DNA from 2 places in the Rouxiella chamberiensis genome. Region 1 is predicted to be linked to the other one. Evidence: predicted binding sites of a transcription regulator. Region 1 holds the regulator's gene; the other holds the start of a gene.
The links. Region 1 encodes CRP, which controls carbon source genes, mostly activating them, when cyclic AMP is high. Its sites were predicted from a motif close to ATGTGANNNNNNTCACAT; they were not measured.
Positions count from the first base shown of each region.

Region 2: a site for CRP is predicted at 3,000-3,017, ahead of cdd (cytidine deaminase). Genes of this name have one in related genera too.

Region 1 is NZ_CP114058.1:4,034,866-4,040,265, reverse strand. It holds gene O1V66_RS18775 (hydrolase) at 1-423, shown strand, start outside; gene O1V66_RS18770 (YheU family protein) at 446-694, shown strand; gene O1V66_RS18765 (phosphoribulokinase) at 798-1,667, shown strand; gene O1V66_RS18760 (OsmC family protein) at 1,744-2,154, opposite strand; gene crp (cAMP-activated global transcriptional regulator CRP) at 2,501-3,133, shown strand; gene O1V66_RS18750 (YccS/YhfK family putative transporter) at 3,194-5,272, shown strand; gene argD (bifunctional acetylornithine/succinyldiaminopimelate transaminase) at 5,311-5,400, opposite strand, start outside.
Region 2 is NZ_CP114058.1:2,448,596-2,453,995, forward strand. It holds gene artJ (arginine ABC transporter substrate-binding protein) at 1-308, shown strand, start outside; gene artQ (arginine ABC transporter permease ArtQ) at 320-1,036, shown strand; gene artM (arginine ABC transporter permease ArtM) at 1,036-1,704, shown strand; gene O1V66_RS11370 (hypothetical protein) at 1,768-1,941, opposite strand; gene O1V66_RS11375 (hypothetical protein) at 1,938-2,312, opposite strand; gene O1V66_RS11380 (hypothetical protein) at 2,294-2,845, opposite strand; gene cdd (cytidine deaminase) at 3,075-3,971, shown strand; gene O1V66_RS11390 (NAD-dependent malic enzyme) at 4,184-5,400, shown strand, end outside.

The DNA of each region.
Region 1 (5,400 bases):
TATCAGCGCTATCTGCTGGACCAGCTGAAAGGCAACGCGCGGCGCAAGCTGTTGAAATATCCCGATACGCTGCCCGTGACGCTGGCACAGCTCAAGGCGATGCGCCGTCTTCGCGAGTTTGACGATGCCATCACCTCCAAAGCTCACGGCTTTGAAAACGCGCTAGACTATTATCGTCGCTGTAGCGGTTTGCCGCGGCTTTCGAAGGTCAAGGTGCCGCTCCTTATTCTGCATGCCAAAGACGATCCCTTCATGACCGACGCGGTTATCCCGGATGCACGGGATCTGCCGCCCGAGATTGAATATCAGCTGACCGAACATGGCGGTCATGTCGGCTTCGTAACCGGCAGCTGGCGGCGTCCGCAGATGTGGCTCGAAACACGCATTCCCGACTGGCTGGCCCCGCGCCTTCTGGCTAAATAACTGATGAAAAAAGATAAATAACATGATCATTCCCTGGAAAGAACTGCCTACCGAAACGCTCGACAGCGTGATTGAAGCCTTTGTACTGCGCGAAGGCACGGACTACGGCGAACAGGAGCGCTCACTGGCGCAAAAGGTCGAAGACGTTCGCCGTCAGCTCAAAAGCGGCGACGTAGTGCTGGTGTGGTCCGAGTTGCACGAAACGCTCAATATCATGCCGCGGGGTCAGTTCCGTGCGGGCGACGAAGAGCGGGAAAACGATTATCCCTAGTGCAAAATGTCTTCGACTCCGCCACCCGGTTGTCCTGTAATTCAGCGCATAGATATGGTAACAATAAGCGTAATTATGCGCGAACCGCAGGAGTCAGACGCCCATGTCAGCTAAACATCCCGTTATCGCCGTCACCGGATCAAGCGGCGCAGGAACGACGACCACCAGTCTGGCCTTTCGCAAGATTTTCCAGCAGCAGGGCCTGCACGCCGCCCAGCTTGAAGGCGATAGCTTTCACCACTTTACGCGTCCGGAAATGGACGCGGCTATCCGCAAGGCGCGAGATTTAGGGCGACATATCAGCTATTTTGGTCCCGAGGCCAACGACTTCACCCTGCTGGAGCAGAGTTTTATCGAGTACGGCAGAACCGGCTCCGGCCGCTCACGCAAGTACCTGCATACTTATGACGAAGCCGTCCCTTACAATCAGGTGCCCGGAACCTTTACCCCGTGGCAGGCGCTGCCCGAGCCGACCGATATCCTGTTCTACGAAGGGTTGCACGGCGGGGTGGTCACCAATCAGGTCGATGTCGCCAAACACGTCGATCTGCTGGTCGGCGTGGTGCCTATCGTCAACCTCGAGTGGATTCAGAAACTGGTGCGCGACACCGGCGAACGCGGTCATTCGCGTGAAGCCGTGATGGATTCCGTAGTGAGATCGATGGATGACTACATCAATTACATCACGCCGCAGTTCTCCCGCACGCACATCAACTTCCAGCGCGTTCCGACCATCGACACCTCCAACCCTTTTGCCGCCAAGGCCATTCCTTCGCTGGATGAAAGCTTTGTGGTAATTCACTTTCAGGGGCTGGATCAAATTGATTTCCCCTATCTCCTGGCAATGCTGCAAGGCTCGTTTATCTCGCATATCAATACGTTGGTGGTGCCTGGCGGCAAGATGGGACTGGCAATGGAGTTGATTATGGGGCCGCTGGTGCAGCGTCTCATGGAAGGCAAGAAAATAGAGTAGGCACCGGCTGCCACCCGGTATTGGCCCGGCGGCAGTCGGCGATTGATGGCGCGACCCGTGGTCGCAATGTTATGGCTTATTCTTGCGAATCAATCACTTCAAAGCTGTGAGTGATAGTTGCCGCTTTCCCGAGCATCAGGGACACCGAACAGTATTTCTCGGCAGACAGGCTTACCGCGCGCTCAACGACTTTGTCGGTCAGATCTTTACCGGTCACGATGAAATGCAGGTTAATGGTGGTAAACAGGCGCGGGGCCTCTTCGCGGCGTTCGGAAGTCAGTTTCACTTCACAGCCGACAATCTCGTTACGCCCTTTTTGCAGGATTGAAACCACGTCGATGGCGCTGCATCCTCCGGCCGACATCAGCAACATTTCCATCGGGCTGGGTGATTTGTCCCCGGCATTGCCATCCATCAGAATCTGATGGCCAGAGGCTGATTCGCCGAGAAACGTTAACCCTTCAACCCACTTTACCCGTGCTTGCATTTGAATCTCTCCACTCGTCATTTTTCAAAACAGACTACCCTTTACCCCTGAAACTGGCAATGTAACTCGATCCGCATCATGCTGAAGCGAGACAACACAAGACACGTCTGCAAACCTGTGCTACAAACAAAGCCGAAAGAAACTTTCCAACAAGTTGCGGTCAGGTTTTTTGGGTGTTAACAGGATAACCTTGGTGATAAGGGCAAATTACCGCTTAAATCACTCTACCTGCCGCTTGCAGCATTGCTGGTCAGTTCATATGCTAAAAGAGCGCGAAGTAAAAATCGCCGAACAGGGTCTTAGAACCCTGCGATTTTGGGCAGCGATAAAAAGAGGATAATAACTAATGGTTCTCGGCAAGCCACAAACAGACCCTACTCTCGAATGGTTCCTGTCTCATTGTCATATACACAAGTATCCATCCAAAAGTACGCTGATTCACCAAGGTGAAAAGGCTGAAACGCTTTACTACATCGTGAAAGGCTCGGTTGCCGTGCTTATCAAGGATGAAGAAGGTAAAGAGATGATACTTTCCTACCTGAATCAGGGTGACTTCATCGGCGAGCTGGGACTCTTCGAAGAAGGTCAGGAACGCAGTGCATGGGTTAGAGCGAAAACTGCCTGTGAAGTGGCCGAAATTTCCTACAAGAAATTCCGTCAGCTTATCCAGGTCAACCCCGACATTCTGATGCGTCTTTCCGCACAGATGGCAAGCCGACTGCAAATTACGTCCGAGAAAGTGGGTAACCTTGCTTTCCTTGATGTAACCGGTCGTATTGCCCAGACTCTGCTGAATCTCGCCAAACAGCCCGATGCCATGACGCATCCCGATGGGATGCAGATAAAGATCACCCGTCAGGAAATCGGTCAAATCGTCGGTTGCTCACGCGAGACGGTAGGGCGAATTCTCAAAATGCTCGAAGATCAGAGCCTGATCTCGGCACACGGTAAAACGATTGTCGTTTACGGCACGCGTTAATCGCTTTAAAAACGGCACGGCGAGTCTTCGTTGTGCCGTTTTTGTCAGACTCTCCTTCACATGACGCTTTGGCGACGACTCTTTTACCACCCTGAAATCAATTATGCGCTGCGACAGACGCTGGTGCTTTGCCTGCCTATCGCCTTTGCCATGCTGTTCGGCGAATTGAAGATGGGGCTGCTGTTTGCGCTCGTTCCTGCCTGCTGCAATATTTCCGGTCTCGACACGCCGCACAAACACTTCTTCAAACGCCTGGCTATCGGCGGTTCGCTGTTTGCCGTCAGCAGTATTCTGCTCCAGCTGATGCTGGTGAACTGGCATGTTCCGCTGCCGTTTATCATGCTCGGCCTGTCGCTGGTTATCGGCGTAACGGGCGAGATAGGCCCGCTGCATGGCCGTTTGCTGTCGGGTGCGCTGGTGGCGTCCATCTTTACCCTCAGTATGGCGGGCGTGGTGCCTATCTGGCATGCGCCGCTGCTGTTTGTGGTCGGCACCGCGTGGTACGGCCTCTTTAACTGGCTGTGGTTCCGACTGTCCGAAGAGCAGCCGATGCGCGAAACCCTAAGCCAGTTGTATAACGAACTCGCCGATTATTTCGAAGCTAAATACTCCTTGCTGACTCAGCACACCGATCCCGAGACCGCGCTGCCACCGCTACTGAAAAGACAGCAGAAAGTGATCGACCTGATTGCCCTGCTCTATCAGCAACTGCATATGCTGCCCACCAACCAGCATCAACATCGCAAACGGCTGCTGCGCAGTTTTCAGGTGGCGCTGGATTTGCAGGAGCACATTACCGTCAGCCTGCATCTGCCTACCGAAGTGCAAAAGCTGGTGGAGGAGAGCCACGCGGAAGCGGTTATCCGCCGCAATGCGCAGGTGATTGGTGCGCGATTGCGGGTGATTGGCGACGACATTCTCTATCATCGCCGTTCCGTGCGTTTCTCGATGGCCAATGAACTGGCGGCGCTGGAGAAGATTGCCTCGCGCTATCGCGAGAATCCCGTTGGTCAGTTTTGCTATTACCATTTCAGTCGCATTGCCCGCCTGCTGCGCACCCAGCGCCCGCTGTATCGCCGTGATTTGATGCAGGAGCAGAATCGGCTGCCCTTCTGGGCCGCGCTGAAAAGCTATCTCTCCTTCAAGTCGGCGGCCCTGCGCAATGCCGCGCGGCTTGGCGTTATTCTGGCGATAGGCAGTACGCTCGGCATGTTCTTCAATTTGCCAAAACCTTACTGGATTTTGCTTACCACCCTGCTGGTGAGCCAAAACGGCTACAACGCCACGCGGGTGCGGATTCAGCACCGTGCGCTCGGCACGCTGATAGGGCTTATCGCGGCCGCGGGTCTGCTTCAGCTCGCCATTCCGCAAAATTTAACGCTGCTGCTCATGCTGATCATTACCCTTGTCTCCTACACGGTGCTGCGCAAAAATTACGGGTTGGGAATGATTGGCCTGACGGTGACGGCGGTCTATACGTTGCAGATTCTGGCGCTCAATGGTGCGCATTTCCTGCTGCCGCGGCTGATTGATACCCTGATTGGCTGCGCGCTGGCGTTTGGCGGCACTATCTGGCTGTGGCCGCAGTGGCAGAGCGGGATGCTGCGCACCAACGCGCATCAGGCGCTGGAGGCCGATCAGGAAGCCATTAGACGGGTATTGCAGCAAGATCCGGATCCCGCCGAGCTGGCCTACGCCCGCATGAAAGTGAATCAGGCGCATAATCAGCTATTTACCTCGCTGAATCAGGCCATGCAGGAGCCGGGATTCAATTCGCATTATCTGACGGATATGCGGCTTTGGGTGACGCACAGTCAGTTTTTGGTCGACCATATCAACGCCATGACCATTCTTGCGCGCGAGCATTACATGCTGACGCCGAAACTGGCCATCGAGTATTTGCAGACTTGCGAAATTGCCTTGCAGAGTTGTCAGCAGCGATTAACCACCGACGGAACGAGCAGCGGATCGACGGCGTTTCAGCCGCCGGACATGCATACCGATATGCCCGTTACCGAAATGGAGCGGCATCTGCGCCGCGTGCTTTCCCATCTCAGCGCCATGAACACGATTTCGTCTCTGGCCTGGCGGCAAAGACCGCATCACGGGATCTGGCTTACTCGCCGGGTGAAAGCGTAATCCCTTCTCCTGCCTTTCGACAGGAGAAGGGAAAGCGATTAGCCCACGACTTTCTGTACGGCTTTCTCGAAACGCGCCATGCCTTCGCTGATGTCGTCGAAATCGATCACCAGTGATGGCGCAAAGCG
Region 2 (5,400 bases), 1.6 Mb from region 1:
TGGACAAACATTCCGAAATCACGGCCGTGCCTTACGACAGCTATCAGAATGCCGTGCTGGACCTGAAAAACGGCCGTATCGACGCCGTCTTTGGTGATACCGCCGTGGTCCAGGAGTTCCTGAAAAAGAACCCTAATCTGTCTACCGTGGGCGATAAAATCACCGACCAGAGCTACTTCGGCAGCGGTTTAGGTATCGCCGTTCGTCAGAACAACACCGAGCTGCTCGGCAAAATGAACGACGCGCTGGCCAAAGTCAGACAAGACGGGACCTACAAGGCGCTGTATACCAAATGGTTCCAGCAATAATCTGAACAGTGATGATTGACTTTCAACCTCTGCTAAGCGCCGCCGGCATGACCGTCGGCCTTGCCCTTTGCGCACTGGTCCTCGGCCTGTTTCTGGCGATGCTGTTTGCCGTGTGGGAGTCCGCGCCCTGGAAACCGCTGAGCTGGCTGGGTACCGCGTGGGTCACCATCCTGCGCGGCCTGCCCGAAATTCTGGTGGTGCTGTTTATCTATTTCGGCTCGTCGCAGCTGCTGCTGACGCTGGCCGATGGATTCAACATCAATCTGTATTTCGTGCAGATTCCGGTCAAACTGCCCGTCGACAACGTCGAAGTCAGCCCGTTTGTCTGCGGCGTGATTGCGCTGTCGCTGCTGTACTCGGCCTATGCGTCGCAAACGCTGCGTGGCGCGCTGAAAGCCGTACCGCACGGCCAGTGGGAGTCGGGTCAGGCGCTCGGGATGCGCAAAGTCGCCATCTTCTTCCGCCTGATCATGCCGCAGATGTGGCGTCATGCCCTGCCGGGTCTCGGCAATCAGTGGCTGGTGCTGCTCAAGGATACCGCGCTGGTGTCGCTTATCAGCGTCAATGATCTGATGCTGCAAACCAAGAGCATTGCCACGCGCACGCAGGAACCCTTTACCTGGTACATGACGGCGGCGGCGATTTATCTGGTTGTGACGCTAGTTAGCCAGTTCGTCATTAAACGCATCGAACTCCGTACCACCCGCTTTGAACGGAGTGCTTCCTGATGTGGGAATATTTGCCTGAAGTGCTGAAAGGTCTGCATACCAGCCTGACGCTGACTCTGGCGGCGCTGCTTGTCGCGCTGGTATTGTCCGTGCTGTTTACCATTGTGCTGACACTCAAGGTGCCGGTGTTAAGCCCGATAGTGCGTGCTTACATCACCTTGTTTACCGGTACGCCGCTGCTGGTGCAGATCTTCCTGATTTACTATGGACCGGGGCAGTTTCCCTCGATTCGCGAGATCCCGTGGCTGTGGGAGACGCTGTCGCAACCCTGGCTCTGTGCGATGTTTGCGCTGGCGTTGAACAGTGCGGCCTATACCACGCAGCTGTTTGTTGGCGCGGTGCGGGCCATTCCGGGCGGTCAGTGGGAATCCTGCCAGTCTCTCGGGATGTCGAGAAAGCAGTCGCTGCGCATTCTGCTGCCGTTTGCCTTTAAACGCGCGCTCTCTTCCTATTCCAACGAAGTGGTGCTGGTATTCAAAAGCACCTCGCTTGCGTACACCATTACGCTGATGGATATCATGGGGCACAGCCAGTTGATGTATGGCCGCAGCTACGATGTGATGGTCTTTGGTGCGGCGGGCGTGGTGTATCTGTGTGTCAACGGGCTGCTCACGCTGATGATGCGCCTGATTGAACGCCGTGCGCTGGCTTTCGAACGTCGAGACTAACATGGCAGCAGGACATATCATCGATGCATGATGATGTGTCCTGTTCCCTGCCTTTTCAAACGGTTAACTTCCCTTCTTGTCCAGCTCGTCCGCATGCTCGGGCGTAGCCACAAAGCCATTCTTCCTTTCCGTCAACCCGCCTTGTTGCCAATGGCTCGGGATCTTGGTGCCGTTTTCGAAATAATAGCGATATAAATCAACCCAGTTGCGGACTATCTCCCACTTGCCTTTATTCACAAAGGCGATAGGGAATTCCCCATTCTTGCCACTACGCCGAGGTAACCTCCGCTTTTAACCACGTTGTCTTTTTCATGATTCCACATGTGGGGAACAAAGTTGACCTGTGGCCCGTGGCGCACGACATTTTTTTCGATGAAGTCATAAGGTCTGTTGGCATCAAGTTTTGATACCTCAAGGTTGATCAGATTCTTCACCTTCTCCTCTTCACTTTCATCCGCCACGGGCACATGCCCGCCTTTGCCCCCTTTGTCGAAGCTGATGATGTCGTGCATGTCGTAATCGCCCGTATATGGAATTATTTCTTTATTTTCAACAGCCTGCTTATATTGACCAATCTTGGCGTCGTCATCTAAATCCAGTTCAAACACGGTATCCATTTTGGCTTTGGTGTCATAGATGTATACGCCCGTGATCTTTTGGTCTCTTTGTCCCAACGGCCCACCATGCCAATCAGGCCCTTATCTCTCGCCAACTGCAAAATATTGCCGCTTTCTGCCGCGCCATAGGCTTTTTCTACCGAGGCTTTCTTGATGGTTTTCTCGAGGATGTTGTGCCCTTTGGCGGCAGCGCCCTGATTCAGCGCATCGAGCGTCGGCCCACCGGCAGAACGGAAACTCCCCGCAAAATTACCGGTTCGCGATGCGTTTTCCATCGCCGCCATGTGCTGTTCCGTCACGAACTCGATTTTTACCTGATTCGCGGCATTGACCCGGTTGACGATAGCCCTCATTTTCTGTTTGTCCAGATACGTCTCCAGCCGGTTCTGGCTCTGCTGACTGGCGGACGAATAGCCGGAGGTCTTGGAAGAGTTGGAGGAATCCGTGGAATTTGAAGAGCCGGAAGAGAGCTTACGGTCACCCTGAGTCAACGGTAAGTTCTGGTAGATTTTTCCTATAGGCATAATCCATGTCCAAATTTTATGGTCAGATACGTGATTATAGGCTTGGTGAATAGGTTGATTAGGTGGAAAAAAGCCGCCAAGGCGAATGGATAAGGACGCGATGACGGCGATACCTCTCGCAATCTCGAGATTTATTGCAGTGATTACATAAATAAAGTGATTATTGTCACACTAAACAGGCAAAAAGCCCCTTAGAATAGCCTGCCACAACGTTTTCAAGGATGTCTCCATGCACACTCGTTTTATCGATGCTTTCGCCGGCCTGACCGCTTCACTGCAATCTGCCCTTGAGCCGATACTCCGCCATGATGACTTCCCCGCGATGCTCACAGCCACTCAGGTCGAGTCGATAAAGACCCTGACAGGACTGGACGACGCCGCGCTGGCCTTTGCGTTACTGCCCCTCGCCGCCGCCTGCTCCGTCGCACCCATTTCAAGATTTTATGTCGGTGCCGTGGCTCGCGGCGTTAGCGGCAATCTTTATTTCGGTGCCAATATGGAGTTTCGCGGCGCATCGATGCAACAGACGGTTCACGCCGAACAATCGGCGGTGACGCACGCCTGGATGCGGGGCGAAGCGCGCCTTGCCTCAATCACGGTCAACTACACGCCGTGTGGCCACTGTCGACAGTTTATGAATGAATTGAATAGCGGTACCGAGTTGGCTATCCACTTGCCGGACAGAGCGGTCGCCAGTTTGGGGGACTACCTTCCCTACTCCTTCGGACCTCGTGATTTGGACATCGCGACGCTGCTGATGGACGACGTCGATCACGGCTATTCGCTTCCGGCCGACACGCCACATCACGACGAACTGGCGCAGCAGGCGCTGATTGCCTGCAACCAAAGCCATGCTCCCTACAGCCAGTCTCACAGCGGTATTGCGCTGGAAAGCGGAAACGGCAAGCTGTTTACCGGCCGCTACGCCGAAAACGCCGCGTTCAACCCGAGCCTGCCGCCTTTGCAGGCGGCGCTGGTGGTGTTGAATCTTGCCGGAGAAGACTGCCTGAAGATTACCCGGGCGGTGCTGGTCGAGCGTCAGGATCCGCTGGTCAGTCAGTATGACGCCACACGCGCCACGCTCGCCGCGCTTGGCTGTCTGGCACTGGATCACATCCCTCTTTAATCGACCCGAACAGGCCATCGCGGATGGCCTGCTCCGCGGTTCTCTTCAACAAAGCATCAACTGCCCGCTTCCCGACAGGGAAACCATTGAGTTGCGCCTTTCTCCTCTGCTAAAGTCCTTGGGTCACACAGGCCATTATAAAATCGATGTGATCATCTACACTTATTCACTTTGCCTTTTCTGCCCTTTCCGAGACCTGAAGAGTAAAATCAATGGAACTAGAATACGAAAGTAAACGCCCGCTTTATATTCCGCATGCAGGCCCTATCCTGCTTGAATTCCCCTTATTGAACAAAGGCAGCGCCTTTAGCCAGGAAGAGCGCGCCAACTTCAACCTGCACGGCCTGCTACCGGAAACGGTTGAAACTATTGAAGAACAGGCCGCGCGCGCCTATCGTCAATTTCAGGATTTCAAAACCGATATCGATAAACACATTTATCTGCGCAATATTCAGGACACCAACGAAACGCTGTTTTATCGGTTGATTGACGAGCATCTAAGCGAAATGATGCCGGTCATCTATACGCCGACGGTCGGCGAAGCCTGCGAGCATTTCTCTGAAATCTATCGTCGCGCACGTGGACTGTTTATCTCCTATCCGAATCGCGAACACATCGATGACATGCTGCAAAATGCCACCAAACAGCACGTTAAAGTTATCGTGGTGACAGACGGCGAACGTATTCTCGGCCTCGGCGATCAGGGCATCGGCGGAATGGGTATTCCTATCGGTAAACTTTCCCTTTATACCGCCTGTGGCGGCATCAGTCCGGCCTACACGCTGCCGGTCGTACTCGACGCCGGTACCAACAATCCGCAACTGCTCAACGACCCGCTGTACATGGGGTGGCGTCATCCGCGTATTACGGGCGATGAATACTATGCGTTCGTCGATCAGTTCATCGAGGCGGTCAAGGTCCGTTTCCCGAACGTGCTGCTGCAATTCGAAGACTTCGCCCAGAAGAATGCCATGCCGTTGCTCAACCGCTATCGTGAGGAGCTGTGCTGCTTCAATGACGATATCCAGGGCACCGCTTCCGTCACCGTAGGCAGTCTGCTGGCCGCCAGCCACGCCGCAGGTAGCCGCCTGCGCGATCAGACTGTAACCTTCCTCGGAGCCGGTTCTGCGGGCTGCGGCATTGCCGAGCAAATCATTGCGCAGATGAAATCGGAAGGATTGAGCGAAGACGAGGCCCGTTCACGCATCTTTATGGTCGACCGTTTTGGTCTGCTGACCGACAAACTGACCAACCTGCTGGATTTCCAGAGCAAACTGGTGCAGAAGAGTGACAACTTGCAGGGCTGGGACGTCAACACAGACAACATTTCGCTGCTGGAAGTGGTGCGCCACGCCAAGCCGACCGTCCTGATTGGTGTTTCCGGTCAGCCGGGCCTGTTTACGGAAGAGATCATCCGCGAGATGTACAA